DNA from 3 places in the Micrococcus sp. IITD107 genome. Region 3 is predicted to be linked to each of the others. Evidence: riboswitches for the same ligand, from Rfam matches in the RefSeq annotation. Region 3 holds a riboswitch; each other region holds the start of a gene.
What was found. Region 3 has a riboswitch for S-adenosylmethionine ahead of ACEXHE_RS08230 (ABC transporter substrate-binding protein). Riboswitches for the same ligand answer to the same signal wherever they lie in the genome.
Positions count from the first base shown of each region.

Region 1: another riboswitch for S-adenosylmethionine. It lies ahead of ACEXHE_RS06705 (methionine ABC transporter ATP-binding protein); the one in region 3 lies ahead of ACEXHE_RS08230 (ABC transporter substrate-binding protein).
Region 2: another riboswitch for S-adenosylmethionine. It lies ahead of ACEXHE_RS07705 (acyl-CoA dehydrogenase); the one in region 3 lies ahead of ACEXHE_RS08230 (ABC transporter substrate-binding protein).

Region 1 is NZ_JBHFFN010000002.1:501,603-506,162, forward strand. It holds gene ACEXHE_RS06690 (hypothetical protein) at 1-15, opposite strand, end outside; gene ACEXHE_RS06695 (MetQ/NlpA family ABC transporter substrate-binding protein) at 327-1,211, opposite strand; gene ACEXHE_RS06700 (methionine ABC transporter permease) at 1,318-1,998, opposite strand; gene ACEXHE_RS06705 (methionine ABC transporter ATP-binding protein) at 1,995-3,059, opposite strand; SAM riboswitch class I at 3,125-3,225, opposite strand; gene ACEXHE_RS06710 (3'-5' exonuclease) at 3,329-4,084, opposite strand; gene arfB (alternative ribosome rescue aminoacyl-tRNA hydrolase ArfB) at 4,159-4,560, shown strand, end outside.
Region 2 is NZ_JBHFFN010000003.1:156,884-161,443, forward strand. It holds gene ACEXHE_RS07700 (acyl-CoA dehydrogenase family protein) at 1-254, opposite strand, end outside; gene ACEXHE_RS07705 (acyl-CoA dehydrogenase) at 254-1,642, opposite strand; SAM riboswitch class IV at 1,735-1,847, opposite strand; gene ACEXHE_RS07710 (helix-turn-helix transcriptional regulator) at 1,939-2,340, opposite strand; gene arsB (ACR3 family arsenite efflux transporter) at 2,421-3,572, shown strand; partial or broken gene ACEXHE_RS07720 (low molecular weight phosphatase family protein) at 3,569-3,859, shown strand; gene ACEXHE_RS07725 (arsenate reductase ArsC) at 3,944-4,408, shown strand; gene ACEXHE_RS07730 (queuosine precursor transporter) at 4,516-4,560, opposite strand, start outside.
Region 3 is NZ_JBHFFN010000003.1:268,537-278,455, reverse strand. It holds gene acs (acetate--CoA ligase) at 1-663, opposite strand, end outside; gene ACEXHE_RS08255 (sodium:solute symporter) at 667-2,376, opposite strand; gene ACEXHE_RS08250 (OsmC family protein) at 2,373-3,026, opposite strand; gene ACEXHE_RS08245 (ABC transporter permease) at 3,079-3,846, opposite strand; gene ACEXHE_RS08240 (aliphatic sulfonate ABC transporter substrate-binding protein) at 3,960-5,030, opposite strand; gene ACEXHE_RS08235 (ABC transporter ATP-binding protein) at 5,219-6,106, opposite strand; SAM riboswitch class I at 6,117-6,214, opposite strand; SAM riboswitch class I at 6,458-6,550, shown strand; gene ACEXHE_RS08230 (ABC transporter substrate-binding protein) at 6,655-8,313, shown strand; gene ACEXHE_RS08225 (ABC transporter permease) at 8,318-9,271, shown strand; gene ACEXHE_RS08220 (ABC transporter permease) at 9,391-9,919, shown strand, end outside.

The sequences.
Region 1 (4,560 bases), on a different contig from region 3:
CGTGGTGAGGGTCATACCAGAAGTATGACCGTTCGAGCGAGGGGCGCTCAAGGTCTGGGCCTCACTGCGCGGATGCGCACGGCACAGCAACGGGCGTGAACTCGCCCTGCTCCTGCCGGAATGCGTCACGCCTGCGACTTTGCGTACCGACTGCCGGTACGACAAGTCGCAGAGGTGACGCAGAACGCCGGGGCAGCGTCCAGACGGCCACGGCACCCCCACAACGAGGCCGGCCCAGCACCTGCCCAGCGTGGTGCTGGGAGGTGCTGGGCCGTCGTCGGGAAGCCGGCGGAGCCGGGTCCGGAGCTGCGGGCGTGCCTGCCGGATCAGAAGGCCGGGGTCACGTCACCGTTGGGCCAGGTCTCCTCGATGTAGTCCTTGACCTCCGGGGAGTGGAGCAGCTCGTCGAGCTTCTCGATGGCCGGGGTCTTCTCGCCCGCGCGCCAGGCCAGGAAGTTGGCGTAGGGGTTGTTCTCCACCGACTCCACGATCACGGCGTCATCCGTGCTCATCCCGGCCTGCAGGATGAAGTTGCCGTTGATGATGGCCAGGTCGATCTGCGGGTCCTGGACGATCTGGACCAGGATCTCGGGCTGGTTCTCCTCGAACTTCAGGCCCTTGGGGTTCTGCTCGTCGGTCAGGGACAGGGCGGCGGAGTCCTCTTCGATCCCGGAGAGCAGCCCGGCGGTCTCGAGCATCTTCAGGGCGCGGGGCTGGTTGCCCGGGTCATTGGTGATGGCGATGGTGGCGCCGTCCGGGATGGACTCGGGGGAGTCGTGCTTCTCCGAGAACCCGGCGTAGGGCTCGATGTGCACCCCGGCGCCGTGCTCGAACTCGTAGCCCTTCTCCTTGACCTGGGCGTTGAAGAACGGCTCGTGCATGTAGTAGTTCGCGTCCGTGGAGCCCTCATCCAGGGAGATGTTGGGCAGCTGGTAGTCGTCGAACTCCTCGATCTCCAGGTCGATCCCGGCGTCCTCGGCCAGGTTCTCGTCCACGAACTCCAGCACGCGGGCGTGCGGGACCGGGTTGGCGCCGACCTTGACCACGGTGCGGTTGGCCGGGTCCAGGGTGGCGTCAGCGGACGGGGCGGTGTCCCCGCCACCGGCGCCGCAGGCGGCCAGTGCGCCGGCCAGGGTCAGTCCGCCCAGGCCCAGCAGCAGGCGGCGGTTCAGGGGAGTGCGGGGGGTGTTCAGATTCGACTGGTTCGACATGGTCTTGGCCTTTCGTGCCGAGGGTGCGGAGGGGTACAGGAAGGTCAGAGGTATAGGACGTTCAGGGTGTGCAGGAGGTCAGGACGTGCGGCCGGGGCCGTGCCCGTCAGCGGTGGTCCACGCGGCGGATGATCAGGTCGCCGATCCACTGGATCAGCTGGACCAGCAGGACGATGATCACGATGATCACCAGCATCACGCCGGGGTCCCAGCGCTGGTAGCCGTAGTTGTAGGCCAGTCGGCCCAGGCCGCCGCCGCCGATCAGACCGGCCATGGCCGAGTAGCCCACCAGGGTGACCAGCGTGGTGGTCACCGAGGCGACCAGGCCCGGCATGGCCTCCGGGAGCATGACCTTGCGGATGATCTGACCGCGCGTGGAACCCATCACCCGGGCGGCGTCCACCGTCCCTGAGGGCACCTCCCGCAGCGAGGTCTCCACCAGACGCGCGAAGAACGGCACGGTGGCGATCGTCAGAGACACGCAGGCGGCGATCGGCCCGATGGCCGTGCCCACCAGCCACTGCGTGAACGGGATCAGCGCGAGCATCAGGATGGCGTACGGGATGGAGCGGGTAATGTTCACGACCACCGCGGAGAGCAGCGCGTTCAGCCAGCGCACGGGGCGCAGTCCCGCGGGGGAGGTGACGTGCAGGACCACGCCCAGGGCGCCGCCGATCAGCACGGTCAGCACTCCGGAGATCGCCACCATCTGCAGGGTCTCCACCAGTGCCTCGGGCAGCGCGTTGGTGGTGACGGGGTTCTCGATCAGTTCGGTCAACCAGTTCACTGGGCACCTCCGAGGGTCTGGGCGGTGTCCTGGGCGGCCTCCAGCTGGGTGCGTGTGCGCACCTGGGCCCGGAAGTCCCACTCCTTCAGGAAGTCCACGACGACGGCCGCATCAGCGGGTGCTTCGGCACCGGCAGGTCTGGGGCCGGGATCCGGCAGGGAGAGCAGATAGTGGGAGAAGCGCTCCCCGGCCAGGTCCTCGATGGACCCGGCGACCACCCGGACGGGCTGGTCGAAGCGGTTCTCGATCAGGCTGGCCACCGGGATGCCGGCGCTCTCACCGCGGCCGAGCACCTCCACGAGGGTGCCCTCGGTGTCCAGGGCGGACTCGGGCAGGGGCAGCAGCGCCGCGGAGAGCCGGTGGTCCAAGCGGGAGGCCACATCGGCCAGGGGACCGCCCTCCACGATCCGTCCAGCCTCCAGCAGGGAGACGGAGTCGCAGAGGCGCTTGACCACGTGCATCTCATGGGTGATGACCAGCACGGTCAGCCCCAGGCGGGAGGAGAGGCCCCGGATCAGCTCCAGGATCCCGTCCGTGGTGGCCGGGTCCAGGGCAGAGGTGGGCTCATCGCACAGCAGGATGTCCGGCTCGGTGGCCAGGGCCCGGGCGATGCCCACGCGCTGACGCTGGCCGCCGGAGAGCTGGGCGGGGTAGGAGTTCTCGAAGCCCTCCAGGCCCACCAGGCTCAGCAGCTCCTGGGCGCGGGCCCGGCGTGCGGTCTTGTCCTTGCCGGTGACCTCCAGCGGGTAGGCCACGTTGTCCAGGGCGGTGCGGGAGGAGAGCAGATTGGCGTGCTGGAAGACCATGCCGATCCGCCGGCGGGCCTTCAGCAGGTCCCGGTCGCTGACGGAAGCGAGGTCAGCACCGTTGATGGACACGCTGCCCTCGGTGGGCCGGTCCAGCAGGGTCAGGCAGCGCACCAGGGTGGACTTGCCGGCGCCGGAGTGCCCGATGATCCCGTGCACGTCACCGGCGGGGACCTCCAGGTCCACGCCGTCCAAGGCGGTGATGGTGCGCGAGCCCTGGGGGTAGAGCTTGCGCAGTCCCCGGATGGAGATCATCGGCGCCGCAGTCGCGGCAGAGCCGGGCGGGGTGTTTCGGGCAACGTCAGACACAGTGGAAACTCCTTCCATCGTTCCTGGCGGTAGCACCTGCGCCGGCCCCTGTGGGGGTGCGTGGTTGCTGCGGCGTCCTCGATCCAGGTCTCTCAGCCGCTCTTGATGGGATGCGGTCCGCTGGGCGTGGACCGGTGGGTCTCACGCCGGCAACGTGCCGCGTCGAGTCAGTCTAGCGGCCGAGGGGCCCGCTCATGCGCACTGTGTCCTCTACGTCACAACGCACGCTGGACGGGCCACTCACCTTTGACCACGGCGGCGGGGTCCTTGCGGCGCAGGTACTCCTGGAAGCTGGCCGACTGCTCGGCCTTCCACCGGATCTGCTCTTCATGCAGCTGCTCGAGGGCCACCCGGACCTGCGGGTAGCGCCGGGCCAGGGCATCAGCCACCCCGACGGCGGCCAGCGAGTCAGCCGCGGAGGTATGGGCATCCAGCAGGGGCACCCCGTAATGGGCGCTGACGTCCGTCAGGGTCCGCTTGCCCTTGCGGAAACGGTCCACCTGCTTGTCGATCACATACGGATCCACCACCGGGACAGGGGAGAGCGGGGGCAAGCCATGACGGACCAGCTCCCGGTCCATCACCGTGAAGTCGTAGACGGCGTTGAACGCAATCACCGGGATGCCGGTGGTGAACATGTCCCGCAGGGTCTCACCGATCTCGGCTACCGCCACCGGGGCGGGCATGCCCTCGGCCTGGGCCTTCTCCGTGGTGACCCCGTGCACGGCAGCGGCCTCGGCGGGGATCGGCACTCCCGGGTCCACCAGCCACTCATAGGAGGCGGCCGGCTGACCCGTGGGGTCCACGAGCACCAGGGAGGCGGTCACGATCCGCGCGGTGTGCGGGTCACGCCCCGTGGTCTCCAGATCGAAACCGGCACGCAATCGCTCATGCCAGGGGCCGTCGTCGTGCCCAGGGGGAACGGTGGCGGGCGCGGCGGGCTCAGGGGCGGCAGGCTGTTCGAAGCTCACCTGGCCCACGCTACCGGCAGGGACGGACATCGTGACGTCACCCACAGGGGGATGTGCACGCCTACCCTGGACGGATGCGCCCGTTGAGCATCGAGCCCGGCCCCGGGATCCCCGGGGGAGCTGTGGTGCCCGCGGCCGAGCTCACGGAGCAGTTCGCGCGCTCGTCCGGACCCGGCGGGCAGGGCGTGAACACCACGGACAGCAAGGTCCAGCTCTTCCTGGACCTGGCCACCACCACGGCGTTCACCGAGGCCCAGCGCCAGCGGGTGCTGCGGAACCTGGAGCATCGGCTGGCCGGCACGGTCCTGATGGTGGAGGCCTCCGAGCAGCGCGCCCAGGTGCGGAACCGGACCGCCGCCCGCCAACGGATGGCCGAGCTGTTGCGTGAGGCCCTGGCCCCACCACCCCCGGCGCGGCGGGCCACCCGTCCCACCCGGGGATCGGTGCGGCGCCGACTGGCGGCCAAGCAGCGCCGC
Region 2 (4,560 bases), 110 kb from region 3:
ACGATCAGCTCGGCCTGTTCGGCGAAGGACAGTCCTGCCCCGCCGTACTCGGTCGGCACGCGCAGGGAGGTGAAGCCGGCCGCGGCCAGTCGGCGCACGACCTCCGGGTCGATCACGTGGTCGGCTTCGCGCTCCACCGCGGTGGCGGCGATGCCGGCGAACTCCGGGGCCAGGCGTTCGCGGAGTGCGGCCAGCTTCTCAGAGCCGGCGTTCGCGGTCTTGATGGTCTGGGTGGTCTCGGTCTGAGCGGTCATCATGCTCCCTGAGTGGTCTGAGCGGCGGCGGCTGCGGCGTTCGGGTCGGAGTTGCGGGCGGTGGAGTGGAACGGCGGGGTGATGCCGTTGATCCGGTAGTTTCCCACCGCCTGGACGCGGTAGATCAGCGGGGTGTGGCTGGCGATCGTGCGGGCGTTGAGCCAGTGGCGGTGCAGGTGCTTTCCGGTGTCGACTGTGGAGGCACCGCCGGACTCGAAAATCTGGTTGGTCGCCTGAAGGATCAGCTCGGAGACCACCGCGGTGGTCTCCGACAGGGCAATGTTCGCCTCGGTGTGGGCCTGGATGACCACCGGGTCCTCCAGGTCGGTGTGGCCGCCGACGGCGCGGAAGGACTTCTCCGCCACGGCGGCCGCCCCGGCCACGGCGAACCGGGCCACCGAGACCTTGGCCGATACCGCGCCGATGACCTCGTGCACCAGGGGGTCCTGAGCGGGGGTCTCGGCGGCGGCGTGGTTGTACGTCCGTCGGCGCTCGCGCACGAACTGGGTGATCTGGTGCAACGCGTTCTGACCGATCCCGGTCTGGGTGGCGGCCAGGACGATCCACAGCACGGTGTAGGCCAGCACTCCCGTAGGGGTGTCGAACTCCTGGAGCCGGTGGGGGTAGACCGGCACGTCGTCGAAGGTGGTGGTGCCTGAGGCGGTTAGGCGCTGACCAAATCCGGACCAGTCATCGATCCGGCGCACACCGGGGTCGGTGGCGTCGACGATGGTGAAGTAGACGGCGTCGTCGTCGCCGTTCTGGCCCGGCTGGGTGGCGGTCACCAGCAGGTAGTCGGCGAACAGTGCCCCAGTGGAGTAGAACTTGTCCCCGGTGATGTGGGCCAGCGGGGTCGGTCCCTCGGCGGCGGGAGCTGCCGCCGGGTCGACGGGGGTCCAGATGACCGGTCGCTTGCCAGCAGACGGGGGAAGCTCGACCAGGGCATTGCCGAAGATCTTGCCCTCGGCGACCTGGCCGATCCACCAGTCCGAGACCTCGCCCTGCGACTCGGCCTCGTGCTGCTCGGTGAACATGTAGTGCCCGTGCAGGGCCTGAGGCAGGTTGGAGTCGGCGGCAGCTAGATCCACCAACAGCAGGGCCAGCTGAGGCAGGCTCGCCCCGATGCCACCACGCTCGTGGGAGAGGCGGACCCGGGTGAAGCCGCTCTGGCGCAGCAGCTCGATGGCGTCGAACGCCAAGGTGTGGTCCTGTTCGCGCTGGTCGGAACCTGCAGCGATCGCGGCGAAGACCGGGGCGAAGTGGGCGGTGAGCTGCTCGTCGGTGGGAGCGTTCTCCCCCACGGCCTGGCGCAGCTGCTCGAAGGTGGCGGACGCCGCGCTGACGGTAGCGGCATCGGTGGACGCGTCGGGTTGATGCAGTAAAGTCACGGAGCTGACCTTCCGGTGGATCAGCGCACCGCAGGACCAGCGGGACAGTTCACGAGCAGGCCGGAAGACGAGTCAGTCGGGTGCCCACGGGAGCGCCGTACTTGCCGGTCACGTTCGTGCCGACCGAATCATCACCTGGAGCACCCCGCTACAGCGAGAGGGTTGCTGTCCGGCCAGCCAGGGCTTCGCACCGGAACTCGTGATTCTGTGCCTGACCCTAGGCGCGCCCGGCGAGGGGTGTCCAGTGGGCCCCGTCACGGGCCGTCATGTTCGCCGCGTCCTCCGCGGGGACGCGCTCAGCGCAGGTCGAACAGGTCCCGCAGCTCGTCCAGCGACCCCGGCACCACCGAGTAGTGCGCCCAGCGCCCGCGCTGCTCCCGGGTGAGCAGCCCAGCTTCCACGAGCTTCTTCAGGTGGTGAGAGACAGTGGGCTGGGAGAGCCCGACGTCGGCCCCCAGGTCACAGGAGCAGACCTCGCCACAGCCTCGGCTCGCCAGATGCGAGAGCAGCTGGAGCCGGGACGGATCCGCCAGCGCCTTGAGCTTGACGCTGAGCCGTTCGGCATCGGGCCGCCCCAGCGGCGTCCTGCCCAGGCAACAGCCGCCCTCCGAGGACCTCTCGTCAGCTGCTTCGTCACCTGCGCAGCACGGAGGCGGACCCTTCAGCGGAAGATGCGTGGCCGTCGTCGTGGTGGTCATCACCTCACCATACATTGACGACCATCAATATGTCAGGCATCCTGAACCTGCCCCGCTCCCGCCGACCGAAGGCCCACCAGATGACCACCGCACCACCGCAGCCTGCGCCCACGGACACCCCGGTGGCCGCACGGATGTCCTTCCTCGACCGTTACCTGGCGGTCTGGATCCTGCTCGCCATGGGCGCCGGACTGGCGCTGGGCGCCCTGATCCCCGGTCTGGACCAGGCGCTGGAGTCGGTCCAGGTGATGGGGATGTCCCTGCCGATCGCCGTCGGTCTGCTGGTGATGATGTACCCCGTGCTGGCCAAGGTGAGGTACGACCAGACCCACCGCGTGACCGGGGACAGGCGACTGCTGGCCCTGTCCCTGGTGCTGAACTGGATCATCGGCCCGGCACTGATGTTCGCCCTGGCCTGGGCGTTCCTGCCGGACCACCCGGAGTACCGGACCGGGCTGATCATCGTGGGGCTGGCCCGGTGCATCGCCATGGTGCTGATCTGGAACGACCTCGCCTGCGGGGACCGGGAGGCCGCGGCCGTGCTGGTGTTCATCAACTCGGTGTTCCAGGTGATCGCGTTCTCCGGGCTGGGCTGGTTCTACCTGCAGGTGCTGCCGGGCTGGCTGGGACTGCCCACCACCGGCGTGGACTTCAGCGTCTGGGCGATCTTCCTCTCGGTGCTGGTGTTCCTGGGCATCCCGCTGCTGGCCGGGTTCCTCACCCGCACGGTCGGTGAGCGCGCGAAGGGACGGACCTGGTACGAGGAGCGGTTCCTGCCGCGGATCGGCCCGTGGGCGCTGTACGGACTGCTGTTCACCATCGTCACCCTCTTCGCCCTGCAGGGGGACGCGATCCTCTCCCAGCCGCTGGACGTCGCCCGGATCGCCATCCCGCTGGTGGTCTACTTCGTGGTGATGTTCCTGGGTTCGCTGCTGCTCTCCCGCGCCGTCGGTCTGGACTACGCCCGCTCCACCACGGTGGCCTTCACCGCCTCGGGCAACAACTTCGAGCTGGCCATCGCGGTCTCCATCGCCACGTTCGGCGTGACCTCGGGCCAGGCGCTGGCCGGCGTGGTCGGTCCCCTGATCGAGGTGCCGATCTTGATTGGGCTGGTCTACGTGGCGATCTGGCTGGCACCGAAGCTGTTCCCCGGCGACCCGAGCATGCCGGACCGGGCGCCCGCAGTCTCCGCCTCCACCGCCACCACCGACTCCGGAAAGGACATCCGATGAACCCCTTAGTCCTGTTCATCTGCAATTCCAACGCCGGCAAGTCCCAGATGGCCGGCGCCCTGATGCGGCAGCAGGCCGCCGAGCGGGGGATGGACGTGGAGGTGCACACCGCCGGCGCCCGGATCTCTCCGGGCAATCCGGACGGCACCACTCTGAACACCGAGGCGGCGGCCTCCCTCAAGGCGGTCGGGGCCTCGTTGGACGGCGAGCACCCCAAGCACATCGACCCGGAGATCCTGCGCTGCGCAGACCGTGTGATCGTGGTCGGTCCGGCCCAGGTGGAGCCGGTGGATGGGATGAGGGCCGAGATCGAGGTCTGGGGCACCGACGAGCCGAGCCTGCGGGGGATCGAGGGCCAGGAACGGATGACGATGATCCGGGACGAGATCTCCCGTCGCGTGTCCGGACTGCTGGACGAGTTCGACACCCGCCCCACCGTCCTGTTCGTCTGCGTGCACAACGCGGGCCGTTCGCAGATGGCCGCCGGCTACCTGCAGCATCTGGCCGGCGACCGCATCCAGGTGCTCTCGGCCGGATCCGCCCCGGCCGCGTCGGTCAACCCCTCGGCCGTGGCGGTGATGGCCGAGGAGGGGATCGACATCTCCGCCGAGCAGCCCAAGGTCCTCACCACGGACTCGGTGCGCGCCTCGGACGTGGTCATCACCATGGGCTGCGGGGACACCTGCCCGATCTTCCCGGGCAAGCGGTACGAGGACTGGGAGCTGGACGACCCGGCCGGCCAGGGCGTGGAGGCCACCCGCCTCATCCGCGACGACATCAAGTCCCGCATCCAGCGCCTCATCGCCGAGCTGGACGCCACCGCCCCACAGCCATGATCACGTGCGCGCCACCTCGGCTCCGGCCCGGCGTGTCGCCACAGTTGGCGTGCACGTGATCACCGTTGGGCCGGTGGGCAGGGTGTTTCCCGACGACGGCGCTCGGCTCAGGCGGGCGCCTCGCCATAGTGGGGCTCGGCTCGCTTGACCAT
Region 3 (9,919 bases):
CTTCAGCGCCTCCGCCGAGAACCCGCCGAACACCAGCGAGTGCACCGCCCCGATCCGGGCGCAGGCCAGAGTGATGACGATCGTCTCCACCAGCACGGGCAGGTAGGCCACCACGCGGTCGCCCTGGGTGATGCCGAGCTCCTCGAGCGCGTTCGCGGCCTGGGCCACGCGGCGCTGCAGGTCGGCGTAGGTCACGGTGATGCGGTCGCCGGGCTCGCCCTCGAAGTGCAGGGCCACCTTGTCCCCGCGTCCGGCGGCGACGTGCCGGTCCACGCAGTTCTCCGCCACGTTCAGCTCGCCGCCCTCGAACCAGCGGATGTCCGGACCGCGCCGGGTCTGCGGGTCCGGTGCGGTGCGGGAGTGGGCGGTGTGCCACGGGGTGCGCCAGTCCAGCCGCCGGGCGGCCGCCTCCCAGAACGCGATCCGGTCGGCCTCCTCGACGGGCTGGCCGTCACCACGCCCGCCGTGGAGCAGGTGGGCGGGGCGGCCCGGGTGGACGTCCGGGTCGGCGGCGTGGACGACGGCGGCCGGCAGGGGACCGGGGGCAGGCTCCGGCGCGCGGGGGGCGGGGGAGGGCTCCGGGGTGCTGGGTGCGGAGGAGGGGGCAAACGCTGCCTCGGGTGCGGCGGGGAGTGCCGCCTCAGGTGCGTGCTCAGGGGACATGGCTCAGACCTCGATTCCATCGGTCCTGGCGGCGCCGTCCCGGTGGCCTCCGGCGGCCGGGGTGAGGCCGTGGTGGTCTCGGTGCGCCAGGTCCTCCGTTTGCTCGGGAGGGGTTCCGGCGGGGTGCGGGGACGTGACCTGACGGGTCAGGGCGGCCGCACCCACGAAGAGCGCGAACACCACCAGGAACAGGCTGAGGCCGGTCAGTCCGAATCCGGCCAGCCAGGGCCAGAGGGTCACGGTTGCCGCGAGCAGCGCGCCCGCGACGATCAGGGCGGTCACGCCCCGCTGCCGACGGCGTCCGGCTCCCACCACCGTCCACCGTCGCTGCACGAGGGTGACCACCACCAGTCCCGCGAGGTTGGCGATCATCCCGACCCACACCGGGTGCACGCCCAGGAAGAACTGCTGGGGGCTGAAACCGGAGGCGGTGTACCAGCCCAGGCCGGCGCCGAATCCGGCCAGCAGGGCCGTGATAGCGGCGGACCGGGTGGCCAGCGGCCAGAAGAACGCGGCCATCACGGGGGCGAAGGTGGCCCCGTTGCGCAGGGTCCAGGCCATCACGTTCCACCATGCCGACTGTTCGGTGCGCAGCAGGGCGAAGAGGACCATGACCACGGTCAGGCCCACCAGGGCCCACCGCGTGTAGCGGACCAGCTGCGCCTCGGTTGCCCGGGGGTTCACGGCCGAGCCGAGGTCGCGCCCCAGGGACGTGGCCCCGGAGAACTGGCATGGCCCGGCCCAGCCCAGGGCGCAGGCCCACAGGCCCACGAAGAACACCCCGGCGGCCCAGGCGGGCAACACACCGGTGATGTACTCCGGGATCGCCACGAGCGGCAGGGGCGCACCGGGGACCACCATGGCCGCGGCCACGCCGATGAACACGCCCAGCAGGATCAGGGGGATGCCCATGACCGCGGCTCGGTACAGCCCTCGCTGGCCGTCCTCCGGCGTCCGGGCGGACATGGACATCTGGAAGGCCGCCTGTGCCAGGGGGACGTTGACGATGAAGGTGCCGAACCAGGCCACGATCAGCGAGACCCCCGCATTGGACAGCTGGAACATCTCCGGGCGCGTGCCGCTGAAGGCGGCGATCCCCCCGGCTCCGGGTGAGACCGCCAGCGCCCACACGCCGACCACGAACATCAGCCCGATCATCAGGACGTTCATGGTCTGGCTGAAGGCCACCGACCGCATGCCGCCGGTGGTCAGGAAGGCCAGCAGCACCACGGCGGTGGCGGCCACGGCCAGCGGCAGGGACAGTCCGGTGACCACGTGCAGCGCCGAGGCGAAGGCGATGGTGGTGGCCACGGAGTACATGGGGAACGTCAGGCCGGTGATGATCGAGCCGATGGCCTTGGCGCCGCGGCCGAACCGATCGCCGATGATCCCGGTCACCGTGACCACGAGCTTCTCGCGCAGCGGCTTCACCAGCAGCAGCGCGATCAGCAGCACCTGGACGGTCTCGGCCACCCCGTACCAGACAGCGGACACCCCGGTGCGGTAGCTCAGCTCCAGGATCGCGATGTAGGAGGATCCGGAGAACAGTCCGGTGATGCAGAACGCCACCGTCCACGGGCTGAAGGTGCGTCCGCCCACGAAGAACCCGCCCTGGCCGGTCTCCTGCCGGCGCACGGCGATCCGTCCCCCGACCACCAGCCAGGCGGTGTAGACCACGGCCAGGCCGATCGTCCACAGTCCCACGGCGGTCATGCGCGCGCTCCGATCGTGACGGTCGGCCCGGTGGATCCGGTGGAGGGTGCATCGGCGTTGACCAGGGTCAGGACCGGCTCCGGCGCGTCCTGGGGGAGCCGCTGCGGCTCGTATCCGCAGGCGGAATTGCAGGCGGCCTCGGCGTCGTGCTCCACGGTGCGCTCCGCGAAGGACCATGCGACCTCCAGGTCCACGTGCGCGTCGCGGAGCAGGTTGACGGCCGGACAGGAGTGCTCGACGTCCGCGGCGAACTGCCGCAGGACGGCCGGATCGGTCTGCGGAGTGCCGATGCAGACCTGGAGCCGGAAGGTGTGGAAGTAGGGCTGGACGTCGGCGGTTCCGGCCAGTCCGCGCTGGTCCTGGCGGGCGAGGGCGTAGGTGTGCACCCCGGTGAGCTCCAGGCCGTGCCGCTGCGCGAGCTGGTCGATCACCACGGTAATGCACGCCCCCACCGAGCCGGCGAGGTACTCCATGGGCGTGGGCCCCTCATCGCGGCCGCCGATCCGCTCCGGCTCGTCCACGGTGAAGGTGAAGTCTCGGACCGCCACCCGGGTCTGCTGGCGCCCGGTCCAGGTGCCGGCGGCCCGCAGCGTCTTCGACGCGTCCTCCCGAGGGGCCTGGGGGAAGCGGTCATGGGAAGTGGAGAGCATGGGTGGTTCCTCCCGGTGATGGGTGACGGGGATCGATGGTGGGGGTCGTGGGTCAGGCCCAGCGGCGCACGGCCCACCGCTCCACCACGCCCAGCAGGGCGTCCGAGAGCTTGCCGAGCACGGCGAGCAGGATGATCGCCAGGATGAGCCGGTCGGTGCGGCCGTTGTTCTGCGAGTCCGTGAGCAGGAAGCCCAGTCCCATGGAGGAGGCGATCAGCTCAGCGGCCACCAGGAACAGCCAGGCCTGGGCCAGGGCCAGCCGCAGGCCGGAGAACACCGCCGGGATGACCGCAGGGAGCTGGACCGTGCGGAGCAGATGCAGCCCGTGGTATCCGAAGGCTCGGCCCGCCTCCACCAGATGGGGGTCCACATGCTTCAGGGCGTAGTAGACCGTGGTGAACACCGGGAAGAACGCGCCGATGGCGATCAGGGTGATCTTGGACTCCTCGCCGATCTTCATCCACAGGATCAACAGGGGGACCCAGGCCAGCGACGGCACCGCTCTGACTGCCCCCACCAGCGGAGAGAACAGGGCATCGGCCCAGCGGGAGAGGCCGAGCAGGGAGCCCACCGCCAAGCCGAGCAGGCCGCCGGCCAGGAAGCCCAGGATCACCCGCTGCGTGGAGATCGCGATGTGATGCAGCAGCTCACCGCGGGTGGCCAGATCCGTCCCGGCTTCGAAGACCGAGGCGGGCGAGGGCAACTGGACAGGGGAGAAGAGCCCCGCTGCGGTCGCGGCCCACCACGCCACCACGAGGATCGCCGGGACGATCAGCCCGATCGCCGCGCGGACCACCGGGCGCGCGGACCCCAGGCGCACAGAGGTGCTGGACGCGGAACCGGAGGATGCGGTGGCCGCACCGGTGACCGTCTCGGGGGAGGCCCTGCGTGGCGCCCGGGTCGACGTCGGGGTGGAGGTGGGGGTGGAGGCGGTCACTGGAGGGCCTTCTGTGCGTAGGTGGGCTCAAGCAGTTCGGCCAGAGCTTGGTCGACGGCGGCCTGGTCGCGGACATCGCCGGTCTCCACGAAGATCGGGCCGACCTTCTCCAGCACGTCCAGCTGCGCCTGGCCGGGCACTGGGTCCACGTCGAGGTTCGAGCGTTCCTCGATCACGGTGGTGGCCACCTCGAGGTCCAGTCCGGCCACATCGGCAAGGATCTGGGCGGTCTCCTCGGGGTTCTCCAGGGCCCAGGTGCGGGCCTGCTCGTACACGTCCACCACGGTCTGAGCCAGCTCGGGGGACTCCTCCAGGAACGACTCGGTGGCGTTGAGGAACCCGTAGGTGTTGAAGTCCACGTTGCGGTAGAACAGCGTGGCCCCGGCCTGCTCGGCGCCGGCCATGATCGGATCCAGACCGGACCAGGCGTCCACGGAGCCGTTCTCCAGCGCGGAGCGGCCGTCGGCATGCTGCAGGTTCTGCACCGTCACGTCGGCGGGATCCACACCGGCCTCTTCCAGCGCCTGGATGAGGAAGAAGTAGGGGTCAGTGCCTTTGGTGGCCGCCACGTTCTTGCCCTCGAGCTGGGACACCTCGGTGATCTCCGAGTCGGCGGGCACCACCAGGGCGGACCACTCGGGCTGGGAGTACAGGCTGATCGTCTTGATGGGCGAGCCGTTGGCGCGGGCCAGCAGCGCGGCCGAACCAGCGGTGGAGCCGATGTCGATCGCCTCCGCGCGCAGGGCCTCATTGGCCTTGTTCGAACCGGCTGACTGGACCCATTCCACCTCGACGCCCTCGTCCGTCAGTTCCTCCTCCAGCCACCCCTTCTCCTTGATGACGAGGGAGAGCGGGTTGTAGGTGGCGAAGTCGATGGACAGCGTGTCCGCGGAGGAGCCGCCCCCGGCGTCCCCTCCGGCGCCGGTGCCGCCGGACGCGGAGTTCTCACCGGCCACGCAGCCGGTCAGGGCCAGGGCGGACACGGCGACGACGGCCAGCCCGGTCAGGGCGCGGGCGCGGCGGGGCCGACCGGCTCGTCGGGTGGGGACAGAGGGGGCGATGCGCATGAGTGGCCTTTCGAGACGAAGCGTTCAGGTGAGTCGAGTCAGACGGTCGATGACCGCGAGATGGTGCCACGTGTCAGTGCTGTCAGAACTGACGAGCATGACAGGGTGATGAGGTGAGGCCGCAGTCGGGACCAGGTCCACCGGGGGTGGACCGGCTCCTGGCCCGCAGGCGGGCCGAGGTCAGTGGGTCAGTGTCGGTGGGAGTCCACGCCGAGCCCCTCGAGCAGGGAGGAGCGCAGGGCGGCCAGTTCGGCCGAGCCCCGGTCGCGCGGGCGGCTGCCCGGGACGGTGAGCACCTGCCGCGTGGTGGCCCCTGGACGGTCAGGGTCGGACGGATCCGCGCCCAGCAGCAGGATGCGGTCGGCCAGCTGCAGGGCCTCGTCCACGTCGTGGGTGACCAGCAGGACCGTGGTTCCGGTCTGGGCGTGGATGTCCAGCAGCAGGTCCTGCATCTTCAGCCGCGTCAGGGCATCCAGCGCACCGAACGGCTCGTCCAGCAGCAGCACCCCAGGACGCCGGGCCAGTGCTCGGGCCAGGGATGCGCGCTGGGCCATGCCGCCGGAGACCTCTCGGGGACGGCGTCCGGCTGCGGCCGAGAGTCCCACCAGCTCCAGCAGACGGTCCACCTGCTCTGCACCGGCACTGCGGCTGGTCCGGGAGGGCAGCCCCAGGGCGACGTTCTGGTGGATGGTGCGCCACGGCATCAGGCGCGGCTCCTGAAAGCCCATGGCCGTGCGGTGGTCATGCGGACGGACCGGCTCCTCGCCGATCAGCACGCTGCCGGAGAACCCCTGGTCCAGTCCTGCCGCCGCACGCAGCAGCGTGGACTTGCCGCAGCCGGAGGCGCCGACGATCGCCAGGATCTCGCCGGGGGCGACCGTCAGGCCCACGTCACGCAGGACGGTCCGCGTCCCACCGTCCACGGGGAAGGACCGGCCCACTCCACGGAAGGTGACCGGAAGGCTGCTGGACGCACCCGCTGAGGTGCGGGCGCCGTCGTCGTGAGCGGTGGACTGTCCGGGAGCGGCGGAGGAGGCCGGGCTGGACAGGGAGGGGGCAGTGGTGACTGCGGTCATGGTGAATCACACTCCATCGGTCCTGGCGGTAGCACCCTCGCCCACGGGGTGAGTGGGGGGTTGCTGCGGCGTCACGGAGCCAGATCTCTCAGCCGCTCTGGATGGTTCGTCTTTCCAGTAGGCCTGATTTTGCGCGGAACTGTCAATTTCTGCGGGCCTGTTGGCGTCATGCGCGGTCACGGGAGATGTCGCGGAAAGTCTGGACGAATTGTCGGTCGAGACGGGGACGAAATCGTCAGCCCATGTGAGCAGGCGGTGAGGGGGCGGTGGTGGGCGGATTCATGACGATGTGTGACTTGAGCGACGTTTCGGAGCTGGCGCGACCCGGGCATCAGGGTGCTAAGTTGTGACCACCCATCCAGAGCGGCCGAGAGATCTGGCTCGATGACGCCGCAGCAACCCGCCCATTACGGGGCCAGGGTGCTACCGCCAGGACCGATGGAGCAGTCACGCGACGATCCCACGGAAGAGCCCTGACGGGACGCGCTCGCGGGCTCTTCGCCAAGACGTTGTGTGGGCTTCCGAGGTCATGAACCGAGGAGCATCACATGAGCAAGATCATCACTCGCAGCCCGGGATCTCGCCAGCGCGGAGCCTTCACCGTCGGCCTGGTCGCCATCGCCCTGACCCTCTCCGCCTGCGGAAACGGTGCCCAAGCACAGAACCCCACCACTGGCCCTGAGTCCGCTGCCGCCTCGGGTGAGCCGGTCGAAGGCGGCCACCTGGTATTTGCCGACGTCGTGCCCGCACCGCGCTGGCAGACCCAGTCGGCTACCGACTACCGCCAGGCGAACGTGCTGAATTCGGTGCTGGACCGCCTGACCTACTACGACGCCGAGACCGAGACACTGGTGCCGTGGATCGCCACGGATTGGTCGCCCAATGACGACCTGACCGAGTGGACCTTCACCATTCGCGAGGGCGTGACCTTCTCTGACGGCACTCCTCTGGACGCAGAGGCCGTGGCACGGAATCTCCAGGTCTTTGGCGAGGGCATCACTGACGCGCAGATCCAGCCCAACCAGGACTACAAGAACTTCGTCTCGGCAGAGGTTACCGGCGACGATCAGGTCACCGTGACCCTCTCCGAGCCCAACGCGAACTTCGTCCGCGCCACCTCCTCGGTGACCAGCGGCTTGGTTGCACCCTCGGTCTTCGAACTCGACAATGCCGGTCAGAACGACATTGCCCAGGTCATCGGGTCCGGTCCTTTCACCTTCGAATCGCAGGTGCCCGATCAGGAGATCGTCTTCACCGCCCGTGAGGACTACGCCTGGGCTCCCGAGACCGCGGAGAACCAGGGTGCGCCCTATCTGGACGGCTTCACGCTGCGCTACCTGCCCGAGGTCGGCCACCGTGCCGGCTCCGTCTCGACGGGTCAGGCGGACCTGGTGCGCGGCATCCAGCCGGTGGACGAAGCCACCCTGGAAGCCGCTGGCCACAGCGTCTATGCAGCACCCGGGACGGACCTGTCCTCCAACCACATGGCCGTCCGCTTCGAGAATGAGGAAGTCTCCGACGCACGCGTGCGTCAGGCCCTGCAGATCGGTACCAACCGCGAAGCCATCAAGCAGACCGTGCTCTCGGACAGCTACCAGCTCTCCGGATCGATCTTGAACCACGGTGCCCCGGGCTTCGTGGACCTCTCGGAGGACTTCGCCTACGACCCAGAGCGGGCCAAGGAACTGCTTGATGAAGCCGGGTGGACTGTCGGCTCGGACGGTATCCGTGAGAAGGACGGCCAGCGACTGGAGCTGACGGTTTCCGCCAGCTCGAACTCGGTGGTCATCAAGCCAGTGTTCGACCTGATGGTCCAGCAGTGGGCGGAGCTCGGTGTGAAGTTGACCAGCCGCGCCGGTGACAACACCTTCTTCTTGCAGGCCCAGACCGACGAGACGGTGCCGCTCTATGGCACCCGCGCCTTCAGCTACGGCGGGCTCGGTCCGCTCTACGGCTCCGGTGGAACCCTGACCTTGGCCGACGATCCCGAGTTCGACGAGCTGGTGGACCGCGCTAACGCCGAGGCCGACGAGGACGCCCGCAACGAGATCCTTGCCGAGCAGCAGGACTACATCGTCAACGAGCAGGCCCACGCCATCGTGCTGTGGGACGAAGTTCAGGTCTATGGCGCTCACTCGGGCACGCATGTGGAGTTCACCACCGGTGCGGCTCCGATCTTCCAGGGTGCCTGGAAGGAAGGAGAGTAAGCAGATGGCACGGTATGCCCTCGGTCGTGTCGGCCAGGCGCTGATCGTGATCTGGCTGGCCTACACCGTCGTGTTCCTGTCGGTGCAGCTGCTGCCCAGCGACCCGGTGACGATTTTCCTCTCAGCTGACGCTGCCCCGGATCCGGCGGTGGTGGCCGCGATGCAAGCGCAGTACGGCTACGACCAGCCACTGATCGTGCAGTACCTTGGCCAGCTGGCCGGACTGTTCGTCGGTGACTTCGGCTATGCCTTGAGCGCCGGGCAAACGGTGGTCGAACGCATTGGCGGCGTCATCGGTTCCACCCTGGAATTGGCGGGCTGGGCGTTCGTCTTCGCCGTCGTCCTCTCCTTTGTCTTGGTGAGTGTGGCGAGCTTGGTGAAGGTGCGCTGGGTGCGTGCCGTGCTGGAGGCTTTGCCGCCGTTGTTCTCCTCGGTCCCGGTGTTCTGGGTCGGTCTGATCGCGTTGCAGGTCCTCTCGTTCCAGCTGGGCGTGATGTCGATATTCCCTGATGGATCGTTCCTCTCGCTGACGGTTCCGGTGGTGCTGTTGGGTGCTTACGTCTCCGCACCGATCGCGCAGGTGCTGTTCAAGGCGATCGAGCAGACCTACGCCCAGCCCTTCGTCGACGTGCTGCGAGCCAAGGGTGCCTCAGAAACGCGGATCTTCTTCGCGCACATCCTCAAGAACTCGGTCGCGCCAGCCTTCACCGTCATGGCGATGGCCGTCGGTGCGCTGCTGGCCGGATCGGTCATTACCGAGACGGTGTTCTCCCGCTCCGGGCTGGGCCAGATCGTCCTCCAGGGCGTCACCGCCCAGGACATCCCCCTGGTCCAAGGGCTGGTCCTGATCACGGCCACAGCGTTCGTGGTCTTCAGCCTCATTGTCGATCTGCTGCACCCGCTACTGGACCCCCGGGTCTTGAAGGCTCATCCGGCTGCTGCGGGAAGGACACGGTAATGGCACTGGCAATCGTAGAAGATGTGGTCGCTCACCAGCCCGGCCCAACCGCTGGGCCCGCTGCTGGACCCCATGATGCCAACGATCTGGCACCGGCCCGCGCTCGCCGTCGGCGCCGCGTGGACTGGCCACTGCTGTTGTCCGGTCTGCCGCTGCTGCTGATTCTGGGCTTTGCGTTCTTTCCGGGGGTCTTCACCTCGCAGGATCCGTTGAACGGCATCGCCACGCAGGTGATGCAGGGCCCCTCGGGTGAGCATTGGTTTGGCACCGACCACCTGGGCCGAGATGTCTTCGCTCGAGTGGTCTACGGGACCTCGCAGACTTTCTTGACCGCCGGGTTGGCTGTCTTGGTCGGGCTCGTGGTCGGCAGTGCGCTCGGATTGGCATCGGCAACGCTGGGCCGCTGGGTGGACCCGGTCATCATGCGCCTGATCGACGTGCTGTTGGCCATCCCGTCCTTCCTCATCGCGCTGATCATCGTCACCGCCAGCGAGCCTGGACCGATCTCCTTGGGCATCGGCGTCGGTATCGGGTCGATCGCGACCTTTGCCCGGCTGACCCGCACCGAGGTCATGCGCATCCGTGCCTTGGACTACGTCGAAGCGGCACACCTCAACGGCGGCAACGCCTGGTCTGTGGCGCGTCGAC